DNA from 3 places in the Sphingomonas sp. FW306-05-A genome. Region 3 is predicted to be linked to each of the others. Evidence: predicted binding sites of a transcription regulator. Region 3 holds the regulator's gene; each other region holds the start of a gene.
What was found. Region 3 encodes LexA, which represses DNA repair genes until DNA is damaged. Its sites were predicted from a motif close to GTTCCNCNCTTGTTCT; they were not measured.

Region 1: a site for LexA is predicted at 6,860-6,875, ahead of AC3WJR_RS16965 (ribonucleoside-diphosphate reductase subunit alpha). Genes of this name have one in related genera too.
Region 2: a site for LexA is predicted at 5,397-5,412, ahead of AC3WJR_RS10495 (DUF6771 family protein). Genes of this name have one in related genera too.

Annotation. Positions count from the first base shown of each region.
Region 1 is NZ_JBYSXN010000003.1:137,667-147,940, forward strand. Features, by position in the region: gene AC3WJR_RS16945 (class I SAM-dependent methyltransferase) at 1-413, opposite strand, end outside; gene AC3WJR_RS16950 (hypothetical protein) at 1,101-1,739, shown strand; gene AC3WJR_RS16955 (hybrid sensor histidine kinase/response regulator) at 1,766-3,919, opposite strand; gene AC3WJR_RS16960 (exonuclease domain-containing protein) at 3,906-4,802, shown strand; gene AC3WJR_RS16965 (ribonucleoside-diphosphate reductase subunit alpha) at 4,866-6,809, opposite strand; gene AC3WJR_RS16970 (sensor histidine kinase) at 7,221-8,603, opposite strand; gene AC3WJR_RS16975 (response regulator) at 8,890-9,549, opposite strand; gene AC3WJR_RS16980 (hypothetical protein) at 9,700-10,274, shown strand, end outside.
Region 2 is NZ_JBYSXN010000002.1:339,316-349,589, forward strand. Features, by position in the region: gene AC3WJR_RS10465 (hypothetical protein) at 1-186, opposite strand, end outside; gene AC3WJR_RS10470 (prepilin peptidase) at 183-935, opposite strand; gene AC3WJR_RS10475 (acetyl-CoA C-acyltransferase) at 1,187-2,386, shown strand; gene AC3WJR_RS10480 (alpha/beta hydrolase) at 2,467-3,384, shown strand; gene AC3WJR_RS10485 (DUF6161 domain-containing protein) at 3,611-4,831, shown strand; gene AC3WJR_RS10490 (hypothetical protein) at 4,901-5,194, opposite strand; gene AC3WJR_RS10495 (DUF6771 family protein) at 5,196-5,387, opposite strand; gene AC3WJR_RS10500 (GNAT family N-acetyltransferase) at 5,525-6,001, opposite strand; gene AC3WJR_RS10505 (SH3 domain-containing protein) at 5,998-6,501, opposite strand; gene AC3WJR_RS10510 (2-hydroxyacid dehydrogenase) at 6,599-7,597, shown strand; gene AC3WJR_RS10515 (phytanoyl-CoA dioxygenase family protein) at 7,605-8,402, opposite strand; gene uvrC (excinuclease ABC subunit UvrC) at 8,716-10,274, opposite strand, start outside.
Region 3 is NZ_JBYSXN010000001.1:996,035-1,006,308, forward strand. Features, by position in the region: gene AC3WJR_RS04640 (cation diffusion facilitator family transporter) at 1-646, shown strand, start outside; gene AC3WJR_RS04645 (hypothetical protein) at 1,406-1,591, opposite strand; gene gltA (citrate synthase) at 1,588-2,874, opposite strand; gene gltX (glutamate--tRNA ligase) at 2,893-4,347, opposite strand; gene AC3WJR_RS04660 (ComEC/Rec2 family competence protein) at 4,484-6,679, shown strand; gene lexA (transcriptional repressor LexA) at 6,670-7,344, opposite strand; gene AC3WJR_RS04670 (molybdopterin molybdotransferase MoeA) at 7,401-8,591, opposite strand; gene AC3WJR_RS04675 (TonB-dependent receptor) at 8,786-10,274, shown strand, end outside.

The sequences.
Region 1 (10,274 bases), on a different contig from region 3:
ATGCAATAGCCCCCCGGCCGAAGCAGCACGCCGATCTGGTCGAGCATTGACCGGATCGCATCGAACGACAGATGTTCGAGCACGTCGAACGCCGCGATCACGCCGAAACGCGCGCGGTGGGTGTCGAGCGATTGCGCGAGATCGATCGGCAGGACGACCACGTCGTGCGCCGCGGCAAACGTCTTGCCTTGTTCCGACAGTTCGGTGCCGTACACCTGCGCGCCGCGTGCCTTGGCCCAGCCGAGAAACCGCCCGTTGCCGAAGCCGATTTCGAGGACATGCTCTCCCGACACGGGAATAGCGCGCATCTCGAGATCAAAATAAGCGTTGTCCATCGGGGTGGGGACCATGAAACTGGTCTCGCTCCAACCCTTCCAGGATTCATAGCCGTCATAGGCGGTGGCATCGGTCATCGCTCGGCTCCTCGGTCTTGCAAGCGCGACGACCGTCGTGGACGGAGCGGGCGACGTGCACGGGGTTTGTGTCATGCCGACACAAGGATACGCGCGTCGTTGCAGATCCGGCACGGAAGGGCCGGTACAGTGCAGTTGCAGGCTTGTTCGACGGGTACCGACCCGTCCCGGTCGCGGGCAACGAGCCCAGGATCGCACCGGCGGAGTCGACCCGCAAGGTCGATGTGACGGCGCAGGCGACCGGTTGCGGTCGTGCCCTTCGTCCTTCGCCCTGTGGATTTGAACGTCGAGCACGGTAACCGCTTCCTAATCGGGTTGATGCAAATAGTACGCCGAGATTAGAGACAGATACCGACGACAGAACGCGGCGTTCGGACGGGTCCGCCGCGGCCCCTGGCTCGATATTCGATTAGCGGACGGCAGGGGTTTTTGCCATCGAAATCTCCGCGTCGTTTACGGATTTTGCGCAAGGGATGGTGTCTTGATCTCGGCAACGGCGCTATATCTTGTTTGCAATGTGGCCCTTGCCCGGACATCCTGTCACCGGCGAGACAGGCGTGTCGCGCCCGCCGGAACGGCATCTTCCCGGCCTGCGTTGCAGCAGGACGGTTGAAGGATTCCCGATTGAGAAACATCGATTTCAGCTCGTGGCAGAGTTTGCTCGCCACGGTGTTAGGCTTGACGCTGGTGACCCTGCTCGGCGTCGGTATCCGGTTGCTCACGATGATGGTGTTCCAGCAGCGCCGGGAGCGGATGAATCGCCAGATCAACGAGCGTCTGCGCACGCTGATCGCGGCGTACAAGACATTGGGGGGCTCGTTCACCGGCGATCTCATGGTCGATCCTGCGCACAAGCGCGATCTTCACCGCCCGAATCAGGCGACGGCGGGCCAGCAACCGGATGTGGCGCTGGATCTCAGCGCCGAGACCGTGGCTCGGTCCGACCGGTCCCGGCGGATTCGCGATGCGGTCGAAGCGGCGCTTTCCGACATCATCCTGCTGGGAACCGAAGAGCACGTCCGCCTTGCCGATCGCGCGGTGCATGAACTGGTGGCGGGGCATCCGGTCCATGTCCACGACTTGGTCGTGTCGCTGCGGGCCTTCGTGCGTGCGGCGCTCGATCTCGATCCGATCCCCGCGGATCTTGTGCTTCCGATGCAGGGACCTGCCCGTCCGTCGGGCTCGGGCGGCGGGGGCAAGGGGGCAGGCGGACGCGATGAGGGCGGCAAGGGTGGCGGCGGCGGCGGGATGGGCGGCGGCGGTGGCATGGGTGGCGTTGATACGGCAGCATATGACGTCCACCACACGCCGCAGCGCGGGGTTTGATCCGCCTCAGGCAATTGCAGCACCAATCAGCCGGTCGCCGTTGCGCTCGCGTCGGGGTGCAGGCTGGCCAGACGTTCCGCCAGTTCCGCATGGCGAAACGGCTTGGTGAGACGGGGAATGTCCGGGCTCACGCCCTCGGCTTCGGCATAGCCCGACACGATCAGCACCGGAAGCCTGGGGCGCCGCGCGCGCATGTTGCGGGCGAGCGTTTCCCCGCTCATGCCGGGCATGAGATGGTCGGTCACCAGGATATCGGGGGTGATCCCGCCGTCGACCAGCTGCAATGCCTCCTCGGCCGATCCCGCCTCGACCACTTCATAGCCGAGACCGTTCAACATGTCGGCGGTGCTCATCCGTACGAGTTCCTCGTCATCGACGAGCAGCGCGATCCCGCGTGCCATCGCATAGCCCGCAGCCGCCGGCATCGGCGCGTCGGCGTCGATCGCCTCAAAACTGATCGGGAGCCACAGATCGACCGTCGTCCCCGCGCCGGGAACACTGTGGATCGACAGACCCCCGCCGAGCTGCGCCGCAAGACCATGCGCCATCGACAAGCCCAGCCCGGTGCCCTTGCCGATCCCCTTGGTCGAGAAGAACGGCTCGATCGCGCGTATCCGGGTCGCCTCGTCCATCCCCATGCCCGTGTCGCGGACCGACAGGCGGACATAATGACCGGTCCGCAGCCCTGCGTCGTGCCGAGTCCGCACAGTCTCGCGCGATGCCGTAATCGTGAGGTCTCCCCCGTCGGGCATGGCATCGCGCGCGTTCACGCTGAGGTTGAGGATCGCCATCTCGAGCTGGTTCGGATCGGCTCTGGCGGGGGGCAAGTCGTCCGCCATCAGCACACGGATGCTGATCTTCGGCCCAAGCGTACTGCCGATCAGCCCGGTCATGCCCTTGACCAGTTCGGCCACGTCGACCGCGGTGGGCTGCAGCGGTTGCCGGCGTGCGAAGGCGAGCAGCCGCTGGACGAGCGTCTTGGCGCGTTCGGCGGACTGAAGCGCACCGTCGATCAGGCGACGCTCGCGATCGTTGCCGATCCCGCGGCGCAGCAGCATGTCCAGCGCGCCAATGATCGGCGTAAGCAGGTTGTTGAAGTCGTGTGCCACGCCCCCGGTCAGCTGGCCCATCGATTCGAGTTTCTGCGACTGTCGCAGCGCCTCCTGCGTCTGCACGAGTTCCGCTTCGCGCGCCTTGTCCTCGGTCAGATCGCGACCGATGGCGATGAAGTTGGTTCCGTCCGGCTCGGGCGAGACGGTCCATCCGATCGGCGTCCAGCTGCCGGTGCTGGTTGCGATGCGGTTCTGGAAGCGGGTGGGGAGTCCCGTGCGCCCCATCTCCTCGATCGCGGCGAGTGTTACGCCGGCGTCATCGGGATGCATGAATTCCGAATAGGGCGTCGCCAGCAGGTGTTGCTCGGGCCAACCGAGCACCGCGGTCCAGGCCGGATTGACCGCCGACATCCGCCCCTCGAAATCGGCGCGCGCCAGCATGTCCTCCGACAGCACCCACAGCCGGTTGCGTTCCGACGCTTCCGCCGCGCGCCGCGCGCGTTCGGCCAGAACCTGTTCGGTTGTTTCGGTGCAGGGGCAGAACAGCCCGACGACACTGCCGTCATTGTCCCGGACGGGGGTATAGGAGAAGGCGAAGTGCGCTTCCCGGGGCCGGCCGGGGCGATCGAGCATAAGCGTGATGTCGCCCATATGGACTGGCTCGCCCGACCTGACTCGCTCGACCAGCGGCGTCAGTTCGGCGCGCACCTCCGGCCAGACGTCGAAGAACGCGCGGCCGAGCGCGGCTGGATGACGATCAGCGAGCATGTGCGCGTAGCGATCGTTGTACAGCAGGATATGGTCCGCGCCCCAGCCGACGAACATCGGCTGGTCTGCGGCGAGCAGGAGCCCCACCAGCGTCTTGAGTGGTTGCGGCCAGCCTGCTGGTGCACCGAGCGATGTCGTCGACCAGTCCTTTGCCCGGATCAGCGCGCCCATCTCGCCGCCGCCCGCCAGGAAGTGTTCGTCATGCCTGTGTTCGGTAGCGATGGTAGGTTCCCAACGGGTTTCGTATGTCGTGACATTAGCCGGGTCGGCGCAGACCTGCCAGCATTCTACCGCGGGCGTGGTCGCGGCCCCGTAATCGAGGGTGCGCTTGCTTGCGGGACCCATTATGTTCCGTACCATGCATTCGATCCTGCCGCCGCGTGTTCCACTTCCGTCGACGCCCCCGGTCGTCGCTGCGCCTGACTTCGTCGTCGTCGACGTCGAGACGGCGTGCTCGAGCGTCAGCAGCATCTGCCAGATCGGCATCGTCGGGTTCCGGGACGGGGTCGAGGTCTTCGAATATGAGACGCTGATCGATCCGCTCGACCGTTTTTCGTCGTTCAACACGCGGATTCATGGGCTCACCAGCGACCACGTCATCGGCGCGCCGACGTTCGCCGCGGTCCACGCCACGATCGACGCGCATCTCGCTGGACGCATCACCGTCGCGCATTCCAATTTCGACAAGGGGGCGCTCGGCGCGGCGTGCCGAGTGCATGACCGGACGACGATCGAGACGACGTGGCTCGACAGTGTCCGCGTCGCCAGACGCGCGTGGCCCGAATTGCCGAGCCATCGGCTCAACGTACTGAGCAAGTTTTTAGGGGTTCGCCACAAGCATCACGATGCGCTCAGCGATGCGCGCGCGGCGGGCATAGTGATCGTGCGCGCGATCGAGCATACCGGGATCGATCTGGCCGGTTGGCTGGCCCCCTATCGGACGCGCGGCGGAGCGGCACCCAAGGCGGCGTCGGCGGGTCCGTTGAAGGGGGAGCGAGTCGCCATCCTAGGCGCCCCGCGCGACGGCGCACTCGCGCAGAGCCTGGCCGCTGCGGGCGCGCGCATCGTCGCGTCGGTCGGCGTGACCACGACGAAGCTTGTCATCGGCAACGACCAGCCGTTCGGACGCTATGTGACCGCACACGCGGACCACAAACGCGCTGACGCGCTTCGCCGCGATGGTTACACGATTGAGATCTTGTCCGAAGACGAGATCGTGATGCGTCTGGCGCGGGCGGCCTGAGGCGGCACCGCGGGAATTACACTCCCGACGCCGCCAAAAGGACGGCGTCGGAAGCAATGCGCATCACTGGCAGGCGAGACACTCGTCGTAATCGGTCGTCTCGAACTCGTATTGCGGCTTCTCGATCGTGTTGTCGTTCTCAACGCCGCCGGCGAACCCTGCCCGCTGCACCGACTTGGAGCGGAGGTAATAGAGCGACTTGATCCCCAGTTCCCATGCGCGGAAGTGGAGCATCAACAGGTCCCACTTCTCGACGTCAGCAGGGATGAACAGGTTGAGCGAGGTCGACTGGTCGATATAGGGCGTGCGGTCCGCCTGGAGCTCGAGCAGCCAGCGCTGGTCGATCTCGAAGCTAGTCTTGAAGCAGTCCTTTTCCTCGACATCGAGGAACTCGAGATGCTGGACCGACCCACCCTGTTCGAGGATCGAGTTCCAGATCGCGTCCGAATTCTTCGACTTGGCGATCAGCAGCTTTTCCAGATACGGATTCTTGATCGAGAACGAGCCGCTGAGCGTCTTGTGGGTGTAGATGTTCGCCGGGATCGGCTCGATGCACGCCGAGGTGCCGCCGCAGATGATGCTGATCGACGCGGTCGGCGCGATCGCCATCTTGCAGCTGAACCGCTCCATCACGCCGCGATCCGCCGCATCGGGGCACGGGCCCCGCTCGACCGCGAGGTGCATCGAGGCTTCGTCGACCTGCGCCTTGATGTGCTTGAACATGCGGAGATTCCACGACTTCGCCATCGCGCCCTCGAACGCCAACCCACGTGCCTGGAGGAACGAGTGATAGCCCATCACGCCCAAGCCGACCGAGCGCTCGCGCATCGCCGAATAAGCGGCGCGCTCCATGCCGGGTTCGGCGCGGTCGATGAAGTCCTGCAGGACGTTGTCGAGGAAACGCATGACGTCCTCGATGAAGCCCTTGTCGTCCTTCCACTGGTCCCACGTCTCGAGGTTGAGCGACGACAGGCAGCACACCGCGGTGCGCTCGTTACCGAGATGGTCGGTGCCGGTCGGCAGCGTGATCTCGCTGCACAGGTTGGACGTCGACACCTTGAGCCCGAGCTCGCGGTGATGGCGTGGCATGCCCTTGTTCACGTGATCGGCGAAGACGATGTACGGCTCGCCGGTGGCGAGGCGCGTCTCGACCAGCTTCTGGAACAGCGAGCGCGCGTCGACCGTGGCGCGCGCCGAGCCGTCCTTGGGGCTGACCAAAGTCCATTCGCTGCCCTCGCGGACCGCTTCCATGAACGCGTCGGTGATCAGCACGCCGTGGTGGAGGTTGAGCGCCTTGCGGTTGAAATCGCCCGAGGGTTTGCGGATCTCGAGGAATTCCTCGATCTCCGGGTGCGACACGTCGAGATAGCAGGCGGCCGAGCCACGCCGCAGCGAGCCCTGGCTGATCGCGAGGGTGAGCGAATCCATCACGCGGACGAACGGGATGATCCCGCTGGTCTTGCCGTTGAGGCCGACCGGCTCGCCGATGCCGCGGACGTTGCCCCAATAGGTGCCGATCCCGCCGCCGCGCGACGCGAGCCAGACGTTCTCGTTCCACGTGTCGACGATCCCTCCGAGGCTGTCGGGGACCGAATTGAGGAAGCACGAGATCGGCAGGCCGCGTCCGGTGCCGCCGTTCGACAGCACCGGCGTCGCGGGCATGAACCAGAGGCGCGAGATATAGCCGTAGAGCCGCTGCGCATGTGCTTCGTTGTCAGCGTAAGCCGACGCTACGCGGACGAACAGGTCCTGGAACGTCTCGCCCGGGAGCAGGTAGCGGTCGCGCAGCGTTTCCTTGCCGAAATCGGTCAGCAGCGCATCGCGCGAATGGTCGACCTCGACCGGGTACAGCTGGACGTGGACTTCCTTGGAATCCCCGCGCGCCGCCAGCTTGCGATCCGCGCCGTTGCGATCCGTTTCCTGGGGAGCCTGAACGCTTGCCGCGAGCGCCTCGATCATGTCGGTTGCCATATCCGTCTTCACTTCCTCGGTATCCCGAAAATCCATTGTCTCGCCCCTCGGTCCGGTTCGCGAACACGCGGCAGTCACGCCATCATGTTCCCGACTCGTTCAATCTTTGTTCGATTCGGGAGACAGGCTCCCTAGCTAGCATTTCGGAAGCGATCGGCGAGACCAAAATGCAATCGCGACCGCTTGCGAGCCGCTGATCCATCGTCCGCACGATATGGGGTCGTGCGGTTTACTCTACCAGTTGTTGCGCTCGCTCCCGAACCTGACCCCTACAGATTGTGCCCATATCGGCCAACAGGCAATATCATAAATGACAGGTACAAGACTCGGTTCGTCGCACTTCCACGCCTTCTGACGGAGCGGCGACCGGGTGCAGCGCGCGCGACGCGCGGTCAAAGCTGGGGTTGCGGAAAGGCAAGAGGCCGAACCGGGAACGTGACATTTATTTCACGTCGGGCCGGCAAAGCCGACCGGCAAGGTGACATGGACCGCCAGCCCCCCAAGCGATGCCGTATCGAGCATCAGGGTGCCGCCGTACAGATTCGCCAGTTCGGTCGCGATCGACAGGCCAAAGCCGTGCCCATCGCCGCGTTCGTCGAGCCGTTGACCGGCGGAGAGCGCGGCGGCGCGAGTCGCTTCGGGGATACCGGGGCCGTCGTCCGCGATCGTCAGCATGGCGAATCGGTCGTCCGCGCTGCGGGTCGCGCTGACCGCGATCCGGGTGGCGGCCCAGCGCCATGCATTGTCGAGCAGATTGCCGACCAGCTCGTCGAGATCCTGCCGGTCGACCGCGACCGCGAGCGCCGGGTCGATCGCGATATCGGCAGCAATGCCCCGTTCGGCGTGGATCCGCGCAAGTGCGTCGGCCAGATCTTCCACGACCGGGGCGAGCGGGGTCGCGACGCGCGACGCGACCCCCGGGGTGGCAGCGCGGGCACGGCCGAGGTGGTGCCGTACCGCCTGGTCGATCCGTGCGATCTGCGCGCCGAGCGTGCCGTCCGGGTCGAGCGGACGCACCGTCAGCGCGAGTGTCGCAAGCGGAGTCTTGAGGCCGTGCGCGAGATTCGCGACATGCCCGCGTGCGTTGGCGAGTGCAGCGGCATTTTCGGCAAGCAGCGCATTGATTTCGGTTGCCAGCGGGGCAAGTTCGCGCGGCTGGTCGTCGGGGATGGCGGTGGCGCGACCACCGCGCACCGCCGCCAGTGCCGTGCGCATTCGCTTGAGCGGGGCGAGACCCACGCGCAACTGCACCAGCGTCGCGATGCCCAGCGCGAGCCCCAGCAGCAGCAGTGAGCCGAGCAGTGGTGCCATCGCCGCGCGCAACGGGCGATCGACGATCGCACGCGGCGCGGCGGCGGTGATGCGGACCTGACCCGCAGGGGTGGCGAGCGTCAGGCTGCGCGCATGCCGTGCGCCGCGCGCATCCTGCCAGTCGAGTGCGCGGGTGCGGTCCCCGGGGCCATGCCGCAGCGCCCGATCCTCGATCGGCGGTGGAGGAAGCGCGGTCCACGGCGTGCGCATAGCGTCCAGGTTGGGCGAGGCGGGGGATGCGATGGTCCGGCCCCCCGCATCGATCCGCCATCCCCATCCGTTCGCGGCGTCGTCATAAGGTGCGGCGAGGATGACGCGATTGCGATCCACGCTGCCGTCGGGACGGACCGCCTTCGCAAGGATCGCGATCTGCGCATCGAGCCGCTCGTCCAGCCCATGCATCACGAACCGGTCCAGCACCGCGCCGATCGCGAAGGCGGCGAACGCGAGCGCGGCAAGCGTGGTGAGCAGCGCGGTCACAAGCAGGCGGCCGTAGAGCGAGCGGGGGAGGAGCGTCATGCGGCTGCCCGGCCGAGGCGGGCGGGCGGGGCGGCGTTTCCACCATATCCGGCGTCACCCTGAACTGGTTTCAGGGTCCACCGTGCAACACCGGCAGTCCGCCGTCGTGGAGGGGTGGATGCTGAAACAAGTTCAGCATGACGGCGTCTTGGGGGCGGGGCGGCGTTTCCGCCACACTGAACGCGTTTCAGGGTCCACCGTGCAACACCGGCTGTCCGCCATTGTGGCGCGGTGGATGCTGAAACGAGTTCAGCATGACGGGAGAAGGAAGGGGTTCCACCTCTCCTCACGCCGCGATGATCCGATACCCGCGGCCGCGCACCGTCTCGATCAGGTCCGCGCCGATCTTCTTGCGCAACCGCCCGACGATCACTTCGAGCGAGTTCGAATCGGGATCCGCATCGCCCTCGTAGATATGCTCCATCAGGTCGAGCCGCTCAACCACCACACCCTTGCGCAGCATCAGCGTCGACAGCACGCGCCATTCGAGCGCGGTGAGGCGCAGCGGAAGCCCGTCGCGCTCGACCTGCCCGGTCTGCGCATCGAACGTGATCGGCCCACACACGATTCGTGCTGCCGCATGCCCAGCCGAGCGCCTTACCAACGCACGCAGCCGCATCACCAGCTCCTCGATCCGGAACGGCTTGGTCAGATAATCATCTGCGCCCGCGCGAAACCCCGCGACCTTTTCGGACCAGCCATCGCGCGCGGTAAGGATCAGCACCGGCAACGCCCGCCCGGCGGCGCGCCATTCCTCGAGCACGGTGATTCCCGATTTGCGCGGCAATCCGAGGTCGAGCACCGCCGCGTCATAGCTTTCGGTGTCGCCGAGATGCGCGCCGTCCTCGCCATTCGCGGCGACATCCACCGCGAAATGTTCGGCACGCAACGCTTTGGCGGTCGCCTCGGCCAGTGCGGCGTCGTCCTCGACCAGCAGGATACGCATAAGGCGGCTCTTTCGTTCGCGGCGGCGGGGCGGGATGCCGCGGCAATAATCCGGCTAACTTGCCGGTCTAAACCCAAACTGAACCGCAAGGTTCAGTGGGCCGGGGGCACGACTCGATAAAAGGCTGCATACCAACCAAGGAGCTTACCGATGACCGAAGACACAACCACTCCCTCGCGCCGCAAGATTTCGACCCGCGGCGCGCTGATCGCGGCAGCCTTGCTCGCGGTTGGCGTCGGCGGCGGCGCGACTGTCGCGCAGATGACCGCACCGTCGGTCGAAATGGCCCCGATCAAGCCCGTCGCGATCCGCTCGCTCAGCGACACCGGCAACGTCGTCACGGTGCGCGGCAAGGTCGCCGAAATCTACGGGCCGATGTTCATCCTGTCCGACGGCAGCGGGCGCGCGTTGGTCGAGGGCGGACGCCAGACCGACGGCACCAGCCTGATCGGCGTCGGGCAGACGGTGAGCATCCAGGGCCGGTACGGCCGCGGGATGCTCCACGCGTCGTTCCTCGTCGGCGCCGACGGTAAGGTAACCGCGCTCCGCCCGATGCCGCCGCGTGGCGGGCGTGGTGGTCCACATGGCCCTGGTGGACCCGGTGGTCCGGGCGGACCCGGTGGCCCTGGCGGTCCTGACGGCCCCGATGGTCCGGACGGCGCCGGCATGGCCCCCCCGCCGCCGCCGCCCGCCGCCGCCGGGACGACGGCACCGGCTGCCCCCAC
Region 2 (10,274 bases), on a different contig from region 3:
ACGCGTCCCGCTCGCGGTCCACAGATACGCTGCGCACCCCTTGCGCGGCAGCTCCTGCCGCGGGATCGACCCGATCGGCAGGCCGTCGACCGATGGCACGACGGGCGCAGGCGGTGGGGCCTCTTTCGGTGCGGCCTGCTGGGTCGCGGCGAGCATCAGAGCAGCAAGGATCGGAAGCGCATTCATGACGCCATCCCTACCAGCATCAGCCACGCCGGGTAAGCCGCGATCGCGAGCAGCGCGCCGAATGGCATCCGGTCGGCGAGCGTCGTCGCCCGCCCGCGAAGCGCCCCGACCACCGCAATCCCGAGCCCGACGAGCGCCGCGAACAGCACCACCGTCGGCAGCATCCGCCACCCCAGCCACAATCCGATCGCCCCAAGCAGCTTGGGATCGCCCCCGCCCAACCCGACCCGCCCACGCCAAAGCTTGTACCCCGCACCCACCGCCCACAAAGCGACGAACCCGACACCCCCGCCGATCAGCCGGTCGGTCAGCGGAGGCGGCACCCCGAGCACCCCCGTCACCAATCCCCCCACCGCCAGCGTCACCGTCAACACGTCGGGCAGCCAGAACGCCACCACGTCGAGCGCACCGAGCGTCAGCAGCAGCCACCCGAACACCGCCCCCGCAATCCCGACCGGCCCCGGCACCGCCAGCCCAGCCGCGACGCCGATCAGCAACGCCATCGCCTCGATCTGCCAATGCCGCGGATCGATCGCCGCGCCGCAGCGACGGCACCGCCCCCGCGCCCCCAGCGCGCTCACCAGCGGCATCAGATCGCGCGGGGCGAGCACGACCCCACATCCGTCGCACGCCGATCGCCCGTGCAGCACCGATCGCCCCTCGGGCCAGCGCACCACGATCGTCGCGATAAAGCTCCCGAAGATCGCGCCGAGCCCGCCCAGCAGGACCGGCCAGATCCACTCATCCATGCGCATTGCCTCGGTTTCCGGTGGTCATTCCGGACCGTGCTATAGTTTGTAAATCGGCAATGTCGGCCCTAGATCGACAGCGCTCGGTCCCAATCCCCCACCCGTTCGGGCTGAGCGAAGTCGAAGCCCCTGTCGCACCTCAGGCCTCGGTCTGCTTGGCGAGGAGCCCTTCGACTGCGCTCAGGGCGAACGGGTTTGGGTTGGTCACGCCGCAACATATCGAAGATCGCTTCCATCAGAGGTTCCCCATTATGGCCACCCGTCCAACCGCCGACCCAGTGGTCATCGTCTCCTACGCGCGCACCCCGATGGGGTCGTTCCAGGGCGCACTCGCAGGCGCGACCGCGACCGAGCTCGGCGCGACCGCCGTCGGTGGCGCGGTCGAGCGTGCGGGGCTCGCGGGATCGGCGATCGAGCGGATCTACATGGGGTGCGTCCTCCCCGCCGGGCTCGGCCAGGCCCCCGCGCGCCAGGCCGCGCTCAAGGCCGGGCTGCCCGACCATGTCGAGGCGACCACGATCAACAAGATGTGCGGATCGGGGATGCAGGCGGCGATCCTCGCGGCGGATGCGCTCGCGGCGGGCTCGGCCGACCTGATCGTTGCGGGCGGCATGGAGAGCATGACCAACGCGCCCTATCTCTCGATGCGCCACCGCGGCGGCGCCCGGATCGGGCATGATGTGCTGAAAGACCATATGTTCCTCGATGGGCTCGAGGATGCGTATGAGCCCGGCAAGCTGATGGGCAATTTCGCCGAGGACAGCGCCGCGGCCTATCAGTTCACGCGCGCACAGATGGACGATTACGCGATCGAATCGCTCCACCGCGCGCAACGTGCGCAGCAATCGGGTGCGTTCGACCGCGAGATCGTCCCGACCGAAGTCGCCGGGCGCAAGGGGCCGACCACGGTCACCCTCGACGAGCAACCCGCCAAGGGCGATGTCGCCAAGATCCCGACGTTCAAGCCCGCCTTCTCGAAGGACGGCACGATCACCGCGGCCAATGCCTCGTCGATCTCGGACGGGGCCGCCGCGCTGGTGATGACGCGCGCGTCGGTCGCGGAGAAGCTCGGCCTCACCCCGCTCGCGCGGATCGTCGCGCATGGGGCGCATGCGCATGCGCCGTCGCTGTTCACCACCGCGCCGGTGTTCGCGATGCGCAAGACGCTCGAACGCGCGGGCTGGTCGGCGCGCGACGTCGACCTGTTCGAAGTCAACGAAGCCTTCGCGGTCGTCGCGATGATCGCGATGCGCGACCTCGACATCGCGCACGACCGGATCAACGTGAACGGCGGCGCCTGCGCGCTCGGCCACCCGATCGGCGCGAGCGGCGCGCGCATCCTCGCGACGTTGCTCTCCGCGCTGGAAACGCGTGGGGGCAAGCGTGGGCTCGCATCGCTGTGCATCGGCGGCGGCGAGGCGACCGCAGTCGCGGTGGAGTTGATGGCGTAACCGAGGACACCCCCCACGGCGTCGCGCTCCCCGCGCGCACGGTTCCGGCCCCGCGCTCGATCTCGGCGCAAGCGCGCGCGATGCTGGAACGCGCGGTGCGCGCCGACGGGGTGCCGCTCAACGCGCTCCATGTGCTGCCCGATCCGGCGGACCATGCCGCCTGGGCGGACCTCAAGACCGCCGCCGATGCGGGCTACGCGATGGCGATGGAGGGGATCGCGGGGAGCCTGCGCGCGACCGTCGAGACGATCACGGTCGGCGCGGCGCGAGTGCATGTCGCGACCCCCGAAGGCGCATTCGACGCCAGGCGCGCCTATATCGACCTGCACGGCGGCGCGCTCGTCTTCGGCGGCGGCGGCGCGTGCCGCACCGGCGCGCGGATGCACGCCGACCAGCACCGGGTGCGCTGCTACGGCGTCGATTATCGCACGCCGCCCGAACACCCCTTCCCCGCCGCGCTCGACGATTGCGTCGCGACCTACGCGCACGTCCTCGCGCACCACGCCCCCGCCGACATCGTGATCGGAGGCCGCTCGGCGGGCGGCAATCTCGCGGTGGCGATGCTGCTCCGCGCACGCGCCGAAGGGCTGCCGATGCCCGCCGGGCTGGTGCTGCTGTCGCCGCAAGCGGACCTGACCGAATCCGGCGACAGTTTCGCGGTCAACCGGCTGGTCGACGTCGTGCTGCCGGGGTCACTCGCCGCGACCAACCTGCTGTATGCGAACGGCACCGACCTGCGTGATCCTTTGGTGTCGCCGCTGTTCGGGGAACTTGGCGGACTGCCGCCGACCTTCCTGCAATCGGGCACGCGCGACCTGTTCCTGTCGACCACCGTCCGGCTGCACCGGGCGCTGCGCCGTGCCGGGGTGGCGGCCGAGCTGCACGTGTTCGAGGCGATGCCGCATGGCGGGTTCGGCGGCGGGACGCCGGAGGATGTGGAGTTGCGGGCGGAGGTTGCGACGTTTGTTGCTGGGCGGTGGGGTGGGTTGGCGGGTTAGCGCGTTGACATGGCGTGAGACGCTGGTTCGAAGCCAATTGCAAACATTATGAAATTCTATCAGTTTGAGGATATTGGTTTTTTATAAATTATAATTGTGAATTTCCAGACTCTAAGGAATAATGGTGTAGCAACTTTCGGTACGTCCATGAATTTCTCTGTTTTTATTTGCCCAGTTGTACGTTGCCCTGCCCAATCTGTTCCGTATGGTGCAGATGGGAGAGACAATGGCAGAACAACTTACATTTTCGATAGGGGTAGATGAGGACGTTACAGTCCGATCCTATGACGAACTTATCAAGTGGATTGAGAAGGAACGCAGCCGATGGGCTTGGATGGTGCCAAACGACAATCATACTGACCGACATGGCCTAGCAACCGAACTTCAAAACGCATGGAATACTGTACTCAACGAAGTAAGTTCGCTGAAGACACAGGGACATACGTTAAGTTATGCTGGTGATTACCTACACCCTCTTAAAAACAGCATAATAATGGTTTCGACCACAGGAGATGGTTCCACTGTTCTCGATATCAGACAAAGCGCTGGGGAAGTTGCTGCGATGGCAGCACTTGGTTTTCTTAAACAGCGACTAGCAGCACCAAACATGACGCTACGTGATGAAATGTTGGGCCTTCTGTTGAGCGTGTTCCCAGACCTCCGTAATGTTGCTGATTGGACTGATAGGCTAAAGCGCGAGCGGACAAACTTCCGAATGGCAACGCGAACCCTGCAGGAAAAGTTGGCTCATGATGCAGCGGAGCGCGACAAAGCTACGCGAGAGCTTAACGATCGCGTTCGCGGCATCGCCCATCGCATATTTGATGCAAGGCGGCGCGTATGGCGCGCAACTCAAACCGAATGGGAAAATTCGGCAAATGAGAGCGTCGCATCGATTGAAACCAAGGCGGGCAGCGCGGTCGTCAGTATTAATAATACGGAAAAATACTATCGAGAGTTTATGAGAATGAAGGCTCCGGTTGAGTATTGGGATAACAAAGCTGATAGCCACGGCAAACGTGAAAAACGTGCTCGATTTCTCGTAATGTTATTCTTTCCATGCTCGGCACTTGTTCTCTCTCCAGTTTTTGTATTTTGTGCGTGGATTCTTCTTTCGCACCCGGATACATCAAACTCGAGATCTCCCATCGCACTATATGTGGTTGTTTCAGGAGGACTTTTGCTATTGTCTACTTTGGTATTCTGGATCGGTCGCCTGCTTACAAAGTTGTATTTAAGCGAGCATCATCTGCGGAATGATGCGGAAGAGCGTGCTACAATGACGACAACATATCTCGCGTTAACAGGTGAGAATGCCGCTGGAGAGACGGACCGTCAAATTATTCTCAGTGCGCTCTTCCGTCCTACACCAGATGGTATTGTCAAGGACGATGGCCCCGGAGATATTGGACTTCAAGGTTTGCTAACTAAGCTATTGGTAAGGTAATTTAGAGAACGTTAGATTGTAGAAAATCGATTATTTCGCTTCCGATTTTCTTAAAGATTACATCCCCCCTCACCCCCGCAACCGCCGCTGCAACCGCTTCCACGCCCCCTCATCCGCACCCCAGCCCGGAAACGTCGGCGGCAGCAACGTCGGCCGGATCCGCACCGGTCGCCCCCCGCATTGCGAGCAGCGCAGGAACCCCGGCAGATTGTCGACCGCGGCGTTCAACCGCTTGAGGAAGCACCACCGCGCAAACCGATCGCGATGCACCACACCCTTGTGCGCGCACGATCCGCAGACGCAGCCGACGTTCATCTGATGCCGCGTGAAATCGAACAGCGTGCGAAATCTTACGTTGCCCACGTCAAAGCGGCAGCGCCATCTGGCGCGGGTCGCGATCACCCGGAAAACCCTCGAGCGCACACACGATCGTGCGCGCCAGTTCGGCGGCGGCGGCTTCGCGGATGCGCTCGCTCGGGGCGGTCAATCCGACTCGGGCGAAGCCGCTGCTGGTCAGGAGGGCGTGGGCGATCAGGGCGCAATCTGGCTGGGTCATAGCCACTATGTTCACCATCTGTTCCGATTCGTCCAGCGCGATTTTGGCGAAGAGCGATGGTCAGCAGGCTGTAAGCAGGCGCAATTCCCCCGGCGCGACGGGGCGGCAGAGATCGGACGCCTTCCGCGCCCGCAAAGCTACGCTGAAGCGGCAAGATCCTTGGTAAAGTACTGCGCGAACACCGTATCGTGATAATCCCCAAACGGCGCGCACTCGACGAACCCGGCCCGCCGATACAGCGCATGCGCGGCGGCGAACGGCGCGTTGGAGCCCGTCTCGAGGCTCAGCCGCCGATACCCCCGCGCCCGCGCCTCAGCGACCAGATGATCGAGCAGCACCCCCGCCACCCCGCGCCGCAGCTGCACGGGCGCGGTGCGCATCGACTTGACCTCGCCCCAGGCCGGATCGAGCTGCTTGAGCGCGCCCATCCCCAGCAAGGCGTCGCCCTCCCACGCGGTCCACACCGTCACCGACGGATCGCGCAGCCCGCTCGCATCGAGCGCGAACACGCTCCCCGGGGGGCTGTTCTCGAACGCGGCGCGTAAGTGCAGGTCGAGCAGGTCGAGCACGTCCGGATGCGTCAGATCGTCGCGCCGGATCGTCCAGCCCTTCACGGCAGCGTTTCGCCCGCTTCCGCACCCCACATCCGCAACTGTTCAACGAACCCGCCGCGCCCCTGGACGTCGAAATAGCACCAGCCGCCCGAACATTTGCTCAGCCGTCCGACCACCCCCGGTGCCGCGCGCCAGACGATGCGCGCGTCGCTGTCCGGGCTGTCGCGCAATTCGGCGACCTGCCCGGTGATCATCCCAGTCCGCCGCTCGCTGAGCAGCCCGCTCATCATCCACCCCTGCGTGCCGCTCGGGTCCTCGACCTTGTACCATTGGCCGTGCTCGAACACGGCGATGACTTTGACCGGAAGATCGGCACGCTGGTACAGCCAGCTGACCGGATAGGATCGCGCCGGCCCCGTGCGCATCCGCGCCTTCTTGGCACCGACCGAGGCGTAGAACGGCGCTTTGCGGTTGGCCATGGCGGCAATCGCGGGCGCGAACGCCGCCGCGGCCATGCTCGTCGCCCCGATCAGCAGCGCAAGCCGCGCCGCGATCGGCATCTTCTGGTGTCGTAGCGTCATGTCCCCGCTTATCGCGTTTTGGCGCGACGCTTCAACACCCGTTGACGCCGCGCAGGCCCTCCGCCAAGCCAGCGGGATGGCAGAGACGAGACGTGTCCCCAACCCGCGCGTGGCGGTGACCCGCGAATTGCCCGACGCGGTGATGCTGCGGATGGAGCAACTGTTCGACGCGAGCATCCACCGCGGTGCCACCGCGTTGACTCGCGCCGAGCTTGCCGCCGCGATGGCCGATTGCGACGTGCTGGTCCCGACCGTCACCGACGAGATCGACGCCGCGCTGATCGAGGGCGCCGGGCCGCGGCTGAAGCTGATCGCCAATTTCGGCGCGGGCGTGAACCATATCGCGTTGAAAGCCGCGCGCGCACGCGGCATCCTCGTTACCAACACGCCGGGCGTGCTGACCGAGGATACTGCGGACCTGACGATGGCGCTGCTCCTCTCGGTCCCGCGGCGGCTGGCGGAGGGCGAAAAGCTGGTGCGCTCGGGTGCGTGGCAGGGCTGGACCCCCGGCGGGATGCTCGGCCACCGTATCGGCGGCAAGGCGCTCGGCATCCTCGGCATGGGGCGGATCGGCCAGGCGGTGGCGCGGCGTGCGCGCGCGTTCGGCCTGTCGATCCATTACCACAACCGCCACCGGCTGCCCAAGGTGGTCGAGGCCGAGTTGCAGGCGCAGTGGCACCCCAATCTCGACGAGATGCTCGGCGCGATCGACCTGCTGACGATCCACACCCCGCGCAATGCGGACAGCGAGGGGCTGATCGACGCCGACCGGATCGCGCTGCTCCGGCCCCATGTCTATGTCATCAACACCTCGCGCGGCGGGATCGTCGACGAGGATGCGCTGGTCGACGCTCTGGAGAACGGCCGGCTGGCGGGTGCCGGCCTCGACGTGTGGCAGCATGAGCCGCGGATCGACCCGCGGCTGCTTGCGCTTCCCAATGTCGTGATGACCCCGCACATGGGCTCCGCGACGTTCGAGGGGCGGCTTGCGACGGGCGAGAAGGTCATCACCAACATCCGCATGTGGGCGGACGGCCACCGCCCGCCGGATCAGGTGCTCGAAGGCTGGGCCTGAGCGTCTATTACATGCTTGAAGCGGGTACAAACCGCCACGGAAATGGCAGATTCCGGCGCCACAATGCCGCATTCTGCTGTCGCGGCGACAGTGTTTCGACGAGTTTGGCGACGTCGCGCGCCGACAGACCCGACCGATCGCAGAAATACGGCCGCTGCGGCACCCGCGCGAAGTAGCTGTAAAACAAGGCCGCCCGGTCGCGCCCGGTCGCCGGCTTGCCGCGATGGAAGAAGCGCGCGGTGTCAGCGACGACGACCGTCCCCGCCGCCCCCTCGCAACTGATTGGATGAACGCCCAAAATGCGCCCGCCGTCGTCCTTCTCGTCGGCATCGTCGAAGTAAAACCGGTCGTCCGGCACAGTCGCCTCGACCGGCAGCAACTGGAACGGCCCGCTGTCCGCATCGACGTCGGTCAGATACACCGCCAGCTTGATCATCCGCCGGTCTTCCCGGTCGCGGTGCCATTTCCGCGTCGAGACCGCGCGCCCGTCGGCCAGCGTATATTGCAGGTTCACACCGTCATAGGCAACCGGCAGCCCGACATACGCTTCCGCCAGATCGAGCAGCGCGGGATGCAATCCCAACCGGTAGATTGCTGGTCTTGCGGCGATTTCGGCGGGCGGCACGCGGAGAAACGCACTGCCCGCACGCCCCTGCTCCCGCAGTCGGTCCCTCCACAGCGCGGTCAATTGCGACGCCTCGGCGAACGCTTCATCCGCCCCCTCCAGCGCAAGCGACGACAGACGGGTCTGGACCACACCGCGCTCTTCCAGCCCGCGCGCCATCTCCGCGATTGCATCGGACATGGCGGGCAATCGGGTGCGATGCTGGTCACGCGCGTGCTCGTATCGCCGATGGCGGAGGGCGTGAATCGTGCGGGTCTGCACCAGACCGGCGGCAACACGCCACGGCACAGATCCGGCTCTTCGTTTTATCCCTAGCAAAACGCTCATCATTGTACGCCTTACACGCGCGGCCCCGACGAACGGAGACACGCTCGCGGTACCAGCCTGGATGCAAGGGTCCCTATGCGCGCAAACGCGGACCCTGCCTATCGTTCTCCATCCCCCTACTCCGAATTGTTGCTGGAACGTTTCCGGCGTGCGGCGGCGGAGGCCGTCACCGCGTGTGGAAAAAGTCGTACAGTTGCTGTGCCACCGCCGCGCTGACGCCCGGCGCGCGCTGCAGATCCGCCAGACTGGCGTTGCGCACCGCCCGTGCGGTGCCGAAGTGCATCAGCAACGCCTTCTTGCGCGCCGGCCCGATGCCCGGCACGTCGTCGAGCGGCGACGCACCGATCGCCTTGGCGCGCTTCGCCCGGTGCGCACCGATCGCGAAGCGGTGCACCTCGTCGCGCAAGCGTTGCAGGTAGAACAGCACGGGCGCGTTGACGGGCAACTGGAACTCGCGTCCGTCGAGCATGTGGAACACCTCGCGGCCATCGCGGCCGTGGTGCGGCCCCTTGGCGATCCCGACGAGACACACGTCCTCGATCCCCAATTCCTCGAGCACGCCCTTCACCGCATTGAGCTGCCCGCGCCCGCCGTCGATCAGCACCAGATCCGGCCAGTCGCCCGAATCCCGATCGGGATCGTCCGCCTGCGCCCGCGCGAACCGACGCCCGAACACTTCGCGCATCATCCCGAAGTCGTCGCCCGGGATCGTGTCGGGGTTCTTGATGTTGAACTTGCGATACTGCCCCTTGCGGAACCCCTCGGGCCCCGCGACGACCATTGCGCCAAGCGCGTTGGTCCCCTGGATATGGCTGTTGTCATAGACTTCGATCCGATCGGGCGGTTCAGGCAAGTCGAACAGCTCGGCCACTTCGCGCAGCAATTTGGCCTGCGTCGTGCTCTCCGCGAGCCGCCGGTCGAGCGCTTCCTCGGCGTTGCGCTTGGCCTGGTCTAGCAACTGCCGCCGTGACCCGCGTTGCGGCATCGACAGCGCGACCTTGAACCCCGCCTGGGCGCCCAATGCCTCGCCAAGCAGCGCCGCTTCGTCGAGCTCGCGGTCGAGCAGGATCGTTCGCGGCGGCGGAACTTCCTCGTAGAATTGCGCGAGGAAGCCCGAGAAAATCTCATCCTCGGGCACGTCCGCGGTATGCGCCGGGAAGAAGCTGCGATGCCCCCAATTCTGTCCGCCCCGGATGAAGAACGCCTGGATCCCGATCACGCCGTTCTTGCACGCCATCGCGAAGATGTCAGCGTCGCCCAGCCCTTCCGCGTTGATCGCCTGGCTACCCTGGATGAAGGTCAACGCGCGCAACCGGTCGCGGATGATCGCGGCCAGTTCGAAGTCCATGTTCTCCGCGGCGACCTGCATCTGCGCGCCGAGCTTGGCCTGCACCTCGGTCGACTTACCCCCGAGGAACGCCTTCGCGTCCGCGACGAGTTCGGCATAACCCGCTTCGTCGATCCGTCCGACGCACGGCGCCGAGCATCGCTTGATCTGGTACAACAGGCAGGGCCGGTCGCGGTTCTTGAAGAAGCCGTCGGTACAGCTCCGCAACAGGAACAGCTTCTGCAACGCATTCAGCGTGTTGTTGACCGAGCCCGCGCTCGCGAACGGGCCGTAGTAATTGCCCTTGGCGCGCCGCGCGCCGCGATGCTTCTGGATCCGCGGATAGGCATGATCGGCGCGCAGCAGGATGAACGGGAAGCTCTTATCGTCGCGCAACA
Region 3 (10,274 bases):
AGGCTGGGTGCATATCGAGGAACCCGAGCCGCTGCGGGACCCGCTGGTTAATTATGTCGTGCTTGGCGTCGCCTTCCTGATGGAAGGCGGGTCCTGGTTCCTTGCGATGCGCGGTTTCGCGAGCGAGAACCGGGGGCGCGGATGGTGGCAGGCGGTGCGCCGGTCGAAGGATCCGACGGGGTTCATCGTCCTGTTCGAGGATTCGGCGGCACTGGCAGGGCTGGTCGTCGCCGCGATCGGCGTTTGGGCGAGCCATGCCTTCAACGACCCGCGGATCGACGGGATCGCGTCGATCGTCATCGGGGTCATTCTCGGCGTGGTTGCGACGCTGCTCGCGCGTGAAGCGAAGGGATTGCTGATCGGGGAGGGGGCCGACCCGGCGATCGTCGCGCGGGTCGAGGCGATCGTTGCCAATTATCCCGACATTACCGCGGTGAACCATGTCCGCACGATCCATACCGCGCCGCAGAGCATCTTCGTGGCGATCAGCGCGGATTTCCGCGATTCTTTGACGCTGGGGGAGGCGGAGACGCTGATCGAGACGATCGAGACCGCGCTGAAGGCGGCGGAGCCGATGTTGTCTTCGATCTATATCCGGCCGGAGAAGAGCCAGAACGCTGCGACGTTGACGGTGGTGGAGGAGTGACGTTGGTCACATAGCCCCTCCCCTTCAGGGGAGGGGTTGGGGTGGGGCCGTGCCGCGAACACGCAGGTTGGTTTTTGCTGGACGGCCCCACCCCCAACCCCTCCCCTGAAGGGGAGGGGCTTGAGAAGAGGGTTCTTGCGGCGCGACCACCAGAGTGCGGCCACACCGATCGCCGTGAGCATTGCGCCGTACACAGCCCATTGGGTGTGCGCGATCGTGAAGCTCGATGCCGGCCAATGCACCAGTCCGAGCCCCTGACCAATCCACAAAAAGCAAGAATGCGGCGACGCTTAAGGTGGCGGAGGAGGAGCGACGCTGGCCGATTAGCCCCTCCCCTTCAGGGGAGGGGTTGGGGTGGGGCCGTGCCGCGAATACGCAGGTTGGTTTTTGCTGGACGGCCCCACCCCCAACCCCTCCCCTGAAGGGGAGGGGCTTGAGAAGAAGGTTCTAGCGGCGCGACCACCAGAGTGCGGCCACACTGATCGCCGCGAGGATCTTGCCGTACACAGCCCATTGGGTGTGCGCGATCGTGAAGCTCGATGCCAGCCAATGCACCAGCCGAGCCCCTGACCGATCCACAAAAAGCAAGAATGTGGCGACGCTGAAGGTGGCGGAGGAGGAGTGACGCTGGCCGATTAGCCCCTCCCCTTCAGGGGAGGGGTTGGGGTGGGGCCGTGCCGCGAATACGCAGGTTGGTTTCTGCTGGACTGCCCCACCCCCAACCCCTCCCCTGAAGGGGAGGGGCTTAAGAAGAGGGTTCTAGCGGCGCGACCACCAGATTGCGGCCACGCCGATCGCCGCGAGGATCGCGCCGTACACAGCCCATTGGGTCTGCGCGATCATGAAGCTCGACGCCGGCCAATGCACGACCCCGAGCCCCTGACCAATCCACAGCAGCCCCATCAGCGTGGCAAGCACGCCGACAAGGGCCACCAGGGTCTTCACTTACGGTCGCCGAGCGCAACGTAATCGCGCTGCGTCGGGCCGGTGTAGAGCTGCCGCGGACGGCCGATCTTCTGCTCCGGATCCGAGATCATCTCGTTCCACTGCGCGACCCAGCCGACGGTGCGGGCGAGCGCGAACAATGCCGTGAACATCGTCGTCGGGAAACCGATCGCCGAGAGGATCACGCCCGAATAGAAATCGACGTTCGGGAACAGCTTCTTCTCGATGAAGTACGGGTCGCTGAGCGCCATTTCCTCGAGCGCGATCGCGACGTCGAACACCGGATCGGTCACGCCGAGCTCGCCGAGCACCTCGCGCACGGTCTGCTGCATCACGGTCGCACGCGGATCGTAGTTCTTGTAAACGCGGTGACCGAAGCCCATCAGGCGGAACGGATCGTTCTTGTCCTTGGCGCGCGCGATATACTCGGGGATGCGATCGACGGTGCCGATCTCGCGGAGCATGTTCAGCGCCGCCTCATTGGCGCCGCCGTGCGCCGGGCCCCACAGGCAGGCGATGCCCGCCGCGATGCAAGCGAACGGATTGGCACCCGACGAGCCGGCGAGACGAACGGTCGAGGTCGACGCGTTCTGCTCGTGATCGGCGTGGAGGATGAAGATCCGGTCCATCGCCTTTTCGACGACCGGGTTCACCACATACTCTTCCGCGGGGACGCCGAACGTCATCTGCAGGAAGTTGCCGGTGTAGCTCAGGTTGTTCTTGGGGTGCATGAACGGCTGGCCGATGGAATATTTATACGCCATCGCAGCGATCGTCGGCATCTTGGCGATGAGGCGATGGCTCGCGATCATGCGCTGCTGCGGATCGGTGATGTCCGCCGAATCCTGGTAGAAAGCCGACAACGCGCCGACGACGCCGCACATGATCGCCATCGGATGCGCATCGCGACGGAAGCCGCGATAGAAGGTCGCGAGCTGCTCGTGCAGCATCGTGTGGCGGCTGATCGTGTAGCTGAACTTGTCGAGCTCGTCCTGGGTCGGCAGTTCGCCGTTGAGGAGGAGGTGGCACACTTCCATGAAGCTCGACTGTTCGGCCAGTTGGCCGATCGGATAGCCGCGGTGGAGCAGCACGCCTTCGTCACCATCGATATAGGTGATCGCGGAATCGCAGCTTGCGGTCGAGGTGAAGCCCGGATCGTAGGTGAACATACCCGTTTGCGCATAGAGCTTACGGATATCGAGCACGTCGGGACCGACGCTGCCGTGCATGACCTTGAGATCGAGGTCCTTGCCGGCGGCGCTCAGCTTGGCGGTGTCGGTCATCGGTTGTCCTTTCGTGACTTAAGCGATCATCTGGTCGGCAATCCGACCAAGACTTTCGTCGCGCCCGAGCAGGTCGAGCACATCGAAGATTCCAGGCGAGGTCTTGCGCCCGGTGAGCGCAGCGCGCAGCGGCTGCGCGACTTGCCCGAGTTTTACCCCTGCGTCATCGGCGACCTGCCGTACCGCAGTTTCGAGGCTCTCCGTATCCCAGCGTTCGAGCGCGTCAAGCGCTGCGTGCAGCCGGGCGAGGAGCTTGGGAGCATCACCGGAAACGAGCGCGGAGGCATCCCGATCCATTTCCAGCGGACGTTTTCGAAACAGGAAGGCGGCCCCGTTCGCCAGATCCAGAAGATCGGCCGCGCGTGGCTTGAGCGATGCCATGCTTCGGCCAAGAAGGTCGCGCTGCGCGTCCGTGGCTTTGAAATCAAGCCGATCGGCGACGAGCGCGGCAAGCCGTGCATCGTCTGCGACGCGAATGTACTGGCCGTTCAGGTTCTCGAGCTTCTTGAAGTCGAAGCGCGACGGCGACTTGCCGACTCCGGCGAGATCGAACCACTCGACTGCCTGGGTACGGCTGATGATCTCGTCGTCACCATGCCCCCACCCCAGACGCAGCAGATAATTGTCGAGCGCCTCGGGCAGCATGCCGAGTTCGTCGCGATAATATTCCACGCCGACCGCGCCGTGGCGCTTGGACAGTTTCGCGCCGTCCGACCCGTGGATCAGCGGGATGTGTGCATAAACGGGATCGGGCCAGCCGCCTTCTATCGCATCCATTGCGCGAATGATCGGCAATTGGCGGAAAGCGTTGTTGAGATGATCGTCGCCGCGAATCACGTGCGTCACGCCCATGTCGTGATCGTCGACGACGACCGCGAGCATATAGGTGGGCGTCCCGTCCGAGCGCAGCAGGACGAGATCGTCCAGTTCCGCATTCTGGACCGTGACCGACCCCTGAACGCGATCCTCGATCGTGACCGCACCTTCGGTCGGTGCCTTGAGGCGGACAACGAACGGACGGCTGTCGTCGGCTTCGGCGGCCTTGTCGCGCCATGGACTGCGCACGCGCAGCGGCTTCTTGGCGGCTTCGGCCTCGGCGCGCATCGCGGCGAGTTCCTCGGGCGTCAGGTAGCAGCGATAGGCGTGGCCATGCTCGACCATGCGGTGCGCGACTTCGGCGTGACGATCGGCGCGGGCCGACTGATACACTTCGTCGCCGTCCCAATCGAGCCCGAGCCAGCGCAGCGACGTGAGGATCGCGTCGATCGCGGGCTGGGTCGAGCGCGCGCGGTCGGTATCCTCGATCCGCAGCAGGAAGCGGCCGCCGTGATGGCGTGCGTACAGCCAGTTGAACAGCGCGGTGCGCGCGCCGCCAATGTGGAGGAAGCCGGTCGGCGACGGCGCGAAGCGCGTGACCACGGTACCGGCGGAAACGTCGGGCGTGCCGTCGGTCGTTGTGGTGGTTTCAGTGATTGCGCTCAACCGCGCATACTCCCAGACTAGAAATTCGATGGCCGGATCAGCCTGCAGCGCCCCTAGCACGCGCTTTGCCACGCTTCAAACCGGGGTGCGCTGGTGGCTGTCGCAATTTTTCGTTGCTGGACGCGGTATGGCGGACACGTTCGAACGATGGTTGGAGGCGGAACGCGACCAGCTTCCCTTGTGGTTGCCGGTGATGCTGGGGGCCGGGATCGCCTTGTGGTTCCTGTTGCCGAGCCGCGCGGATTGGCAGATCGCGATGCTGGTTGCGGTGTCGGCCGGCCTCGGCTGTGCAGCGCTCGGGCGGTACGGACGCGCGGCACGCAGCCTTGGGGTCGCGGCGCTTGCCGTGGCGCTGGGAATCGGCCTGATCTGGTGGCGGTCTGAGCGCGTCACGCATCCCGTCCTCCAGCGTCCGACGATCGCGACGTTCGTCGCGCGCGTCGAACGGATCGAGCCGTTGCCGGCGCGGGATCTGGTGCGGTTTCGGTTGGCGCCGCTTGCCGTCATCGCGCGGCCCGATGCGAGCGGTCGGCCGCTGCCGGTTCTGCCGAAGCATCTCCGGATCAATCTCGCCACGGTCGACGTCCCCGCCGGGCTGGCGTCGGGTGCGGTGTTGCGGCTGTCGGCCCGCCTGTTGCCGCCGCCCGAGCCTTCGGTGCCGGGGGCGTATGATTATGCGCGCACCGCATGGTTCGACGGGATCGGCGCGACCGGCCGCGGTTTTGCGCCGGTAACGATCGTCGCACCGGGGCGACCGTCGATCCTTCCCGGGCTGCGCGTGGACCTGTCCGGGCATATCCAGGCGCGCGCCGGTGGCGGTGGGGCGGGGGGCATCGCGGCGGCGCTCGCGACGGGGGACCAGGGATCGATCCCGCTCGCCGATACCGAGGCGATGCGCCGTTCCGGGCTGGCGCATCTCCTGTCGGTCAGCGGGTTGCACATCACGGCTGCGGTCGCCGCGACGATGATCGTCGTGACGCGGTTGCTCGCATTAATCCCGTGGCTCGCGCTGCGCTGGCGGTTGCCGTTGGTGGCGGGCGCGGCGGGGGCGCTGGTCGCGATCGGGTACACGATGCTGACCGGGGCGGAGGTGCCGACGATCCGGTCGTGCGTCGCGGCGCTGTGCGTGCTGATTGCCCTCGCGCTGGGACGGGAAGCGCTGACGCTGCGCCTGGTCGCAGCGGGCGCGCTCGTCGTGTTGTTGCTATACCCGGAATCGCTCGCCGGGCCGAGCTTCCAGCTTTCGTTCGCGGCGGTTGCGGCGATCATCGCGTGGAACGACCACCCCGGCATCCGTGCGCTGGTCGCGCCGCGCGAAGAACCGCGCCTCAACCGTGTTGCGCGCAGTATCGGTGCGCTGCTGCTGACCGGACTGGTCGTCGAGGCCGCGCTTCTGCCGATCTCGCTCTACCATTTCCAGAAGGCGGGCATCTACGGCGCGGTCGCCAATATCTGTGCGATCCCGTTGACGACGTTCGTGATCATGCCGCTGGAGGCAGCGGCGCTGTTGTTCGACACGGTCGGGTTGGGGGCACCCTTGTGGTGGGCGACGCGGATGTCGCTCGAGCTGCTGTTGTGGATTGCGCGCACGACGGCGGCGATCCCTGGTTCGGTCGCGCCGTTGCCGGCGATGCCGGGGGGCGCATTTGCCGCGATGGCGATCGGCGGGATCTGGATCGCGCTGTGGCGGACGCGATGGCGACGGCTGGGGATCGGCCCGTTCGTGATCGGTGCGGCGTGGGCGATCGCCACGCCTGCGCCGGATCTGCTGGTGACCGGGGACGGACGCCATGTGGCGATCCGGACGCGAGCGGGTGACGTTGCGCTGCTGCGCGACAGGACGGGCGACTATACCGCGGACATGCTGGCGCAGGGCGGGGGCGTTGCAGGGTTGCCAGTGTTGTGGTCGGATCAGCGGGATGCGCGATGCAGCCGGGACCTGTGCATGGCGGTGAGAACCGTCGGAACACGGCGATGGACCGTGCTGGCGACGCGGAGCGCTTATGCGGTTCCGATCGAAGATCTGGTCCGGGCCTGTGCTGCCGCGGATATCGTGATCAGCGATCGCTGGTTGCCGCGGCGCTGTCGTCCACGCTGGTTGCGGCTCGACCGGAGCTTGCTGGCGCGGACCGGCGGGGTGGCGATCACTTTACCAAGACCGAGCATTTGGTCGACGGTCGCGAGCCACCGCTCCCCCAGCATCCGAACGGTGCGCACGCCAGGAGATGCGCACCCCTGGATCACGCCTGTCGATCCTCGGCAGCGACGGGCCAAACGCTGGCACCGGTCCGATCGTCGGCAACGCGCCAGCGATCAGTCGTAGCGGCGCAGCAACCCGGCCAGCTTGCCCTGCACGCGGACCTGCGCGGGCTTGTACCGCTGCGGATCATAGGCGCGGTTGGCCGGATCGAGCCGCACCATCGCCCCTTCACGGCGGAAGAACTTGAGCGTCGCTTCGCTGTCGTCGATCAAAGCCACGACGATCTCCCCGTCGCGCGCGATTTCCTGACGCTTGATCAGCGCATAGTCGCCATCGAGGATGCCAGCCTCGACCATCGAATCCCCTGCGACCTCGAGCGCATAATGTTCGCCACCACCGAGCAATGCGGCAGGCACCGACAGCATCGACGCGCCCTCGAACGCTTCGATCGGAACACCGGCGGCGATCCGGCCGTGGAGCGGAATTTCGATCACGTCATTTGCGGGCTGCGGGACGACACGCGGGCTGGCCGGTGCGGCGTCCGGCGTCGCCTTTACCGGGGCATTGGTGCCCCGTTCGGGCATCTTGAGCACTTCGAGCGCGCGCGCGCGATTGGGCAGGCGGCGGATGAATGCGCGTTCTTCCAACGCACTGATCAGGCGGTGGACGCCCGACTTGGATTTCAGGTCGAGCGCTTCCTTCATTTCCTCGAACGAGGGCGAGACTCCCGTCTCCTCCAGCCGGTCGTTGATGAAGCAGATCAACTCATGCTGTTTGCGCGTTAGCATTCCGGGCCCTTTCGTCGGAACAGACGACGAACCTATACGGAACATAAAGATGGACGTCAAGCGATCGGCAGGATTTCCACCGAGTCGCCCGCATCGGCCGCCGGGGCGAACGGTGCGCGCACGATCATGCAGTCCGCGCGGGCGAGCGTCGCGAGCAGCGACGAATCCTGGCTGTCGGCAACATAGACGCGCCCGTCGCGGGTGACGGCGCGCATGTAATCCTGACGGCGGTCGTTGGCGCGCAGCGGCGCGCCGAGGATCGCGGGGTAGGCGGTCGGCGACGGGTCGCGCGCGCCCGACATGGCGGCGATCACGGGTTTGAGGAAGATGGCCGCGGTAACATAAGCGGACACCGGATTGCCCGGCAGGCCGAGCACGAGCATCTCGTCGATCTTGCCCGCGAGCATCGGCTTGCCCGGGCGGAGCGCGATCCGCCAGAAGTCGATCGATCCGCCCGCCGCCGCCAGCGCGGGGCGGATCAGGTCGTGATCGCCGACCGATGCGCCGCCGGTGGTGACGAGAATGTCGGCTTCGACGGTGCGGAACGCTTCGGTGATCGTGTCCAGCCGGTCGGGCAGGATGCCGAGATCTACGACGTCGACGGGCAGGTCCGCCAGCATCGCCGCGAGCATCACGCCGTTCGATTCCGGCAAGGTCCGGTCGCTCAGCGGCGCACCCGGCAGGGTGAGTTCGTCGCCGCTCGCGACGATCGCGACACGGATCCGCCGCGCGACGCTGAGCGTCCCGTAACCGCCGCTCGCCGCCAGCGCGATCCGCGCCGGGGTCAGCCGGTCGCCGGTCGCGATCAGCGTCTGGTCCTGCGCGAAGTCGATCCCGGCCCGGCGGATGTTGCCGCCGCGCACCGGACCGTCGCCTGCGAGACGGACCTCGTCCCCCTCGCGTGCGGCTTCCTCCTGGATCAGCACGGCGTCCGCCCCGGGCGGAAGGGCTGCACCGGTGAAGATGCGGACCGTCTCGCCGGCGCCGATCGGGTGGTCGAACGGGTGCCCCGCGGCGCTCTCGCCGACCAAGCGCAGGGGGCCGCCGAGATCGTCGAAGCGAACCGCATAGCCGTCCATCGCGGACAGGTCGCGCGCGGGCTGGGTCCGGCGCGCGACGACGTCCGCCGCCGCCCAGCGCCCCGCGGCGGCGCGCAGCGGGACAGTTTCAGCTGCGATTTTCGGCGCAAGGGCGTGCAGGCGCGTGAGCGCGTCGTCGACGGCGAGCAGGGCAGGGCGTTCGGTCATCGCTTGGTCTCTATCGTTACCGGTCCGGTCGCGTCGACCCCTCATGGCCAAGCTGGGGTGGTGCATCCGGGCAACAGTTGATCGCAGACCTGAGCTTATGCCCTTGTTTGGCCATGCTTTGTCATGAATCAGCAACAATCCGTCCCTAGCGCCGCCGACGGGGAAGCGCTGCCACTCTGAACGAACAGACCTAGATGCGACACCGCTGGTGTTCGCACGGATGTCGGTCGGCGGTGCTCCGGGTACGATCAAGGGGACTATTTGTGAACAAGACCGTCGTAAAGTCGCTGCTGCTGGCGGGAGCCGCAGGCACCGCCCTGTTTGCCACCGGATCCGCGTTGGCACAGACCGCGAGCGATCCCGTTGCGACCGCGACGGTGGGTGCCGCTGCAACCGAGGAAGGTCTGGGCGACATCGTCGTGACCGCCGAACGCCGCACCGAGAATTTGCAGAAGGTGCCGATCTCGGTCGGCGTTGTCGGCGGTGACGATCTGCGCGCGTTCCAGAGCGGCGGTGGTGACGTGCTCGAACTCGCCAACCGCGTGCCCGGCCTGTACGCCGAGACGACCACCGGGCGCATCTTCCCGCGCTTCTATATCCGCGGCCTCGGCAACATCGATTTCTACCTTGGCGCATCGCAGCCGGTGTCGATCATCCAGGACGACGTCGTGCTCGAGCATGTCGTGCTCAAGTCCAACCCGGTGTTCGACGTCCGCCAGGTCGAAGTGCTGCGTGGCCCGCAGGGGACGCTGTTCGGTCGCAACACGACCGCGGGCATCATCAAGTTCGACACCAACCGCCCGACCAACGACTTCCACGGCCGTGCATCGGCGTCCTACGGTAGCTACAATACCGCGACGCTCGACGCTGGCGTCGGCGGGCCGATCGTCAAGGACGTGCTGTCGTTCCGTGTCTCGGGGCTGGTCCAGCACCGCGATAACTGGGTCGACAACACCTACACCGGCGTCAGCGCGGACGGCACGGTCGGCGGCAAGGACAAGCTCGGCGGGTTCGATGAGCGCGACGTCCGCGTCCAGTTGATGCTGACCCCACCCGACACCGGCTTCACCGGCCTGCTGTCGGCACATGCGCGGGATTACAGCGGTACCTCGACGATCTTCCATCGCGGTGCCCTCAAGCGCGGATCGAACGACGTCAGCGACGCGCCGCGCGCGTCGGTCGCGCTCGACGAGGCGGCGAACAACCCGCAGGCGTACAAGACCTATGGCGGCTCGCTGAACCTAAAGAACGATTTCGGCGGCGTCGTGCTGACCTCGATCAGCGCGTGGGAGACGACGTCGGGCTACAGCCGTGGCGATACCGACGGCGGGGCCGCGACCAACTTCGCGGGCGCGCGCTTCTACGGCGAGAGCCAGGGCCGGATCCGCGATCTCGACCAGCTGACGCAGGAAGTCCGGCTGTCGGACGACGGCACCGGGCGGTTCAAGTGGCAGATCGGCGGCATGTACTTCGACTCCCGCGACATCACCGAATTCGCGCAGCGCGGGGTGTTCCTGACGCAGCCCGACCTCAACGGCACGCGCCCCAACCCCAACAACCGCGTGTTGTTGCGCGACATCAACACCTCCTACGCCGGCTTCGGGCAGGTCAGCTACGAGATTGTGCCGAAGCTGACGCTCACCGGCGGCGTGCGCGTCACCAACGATACCAAGTCGACCCGGC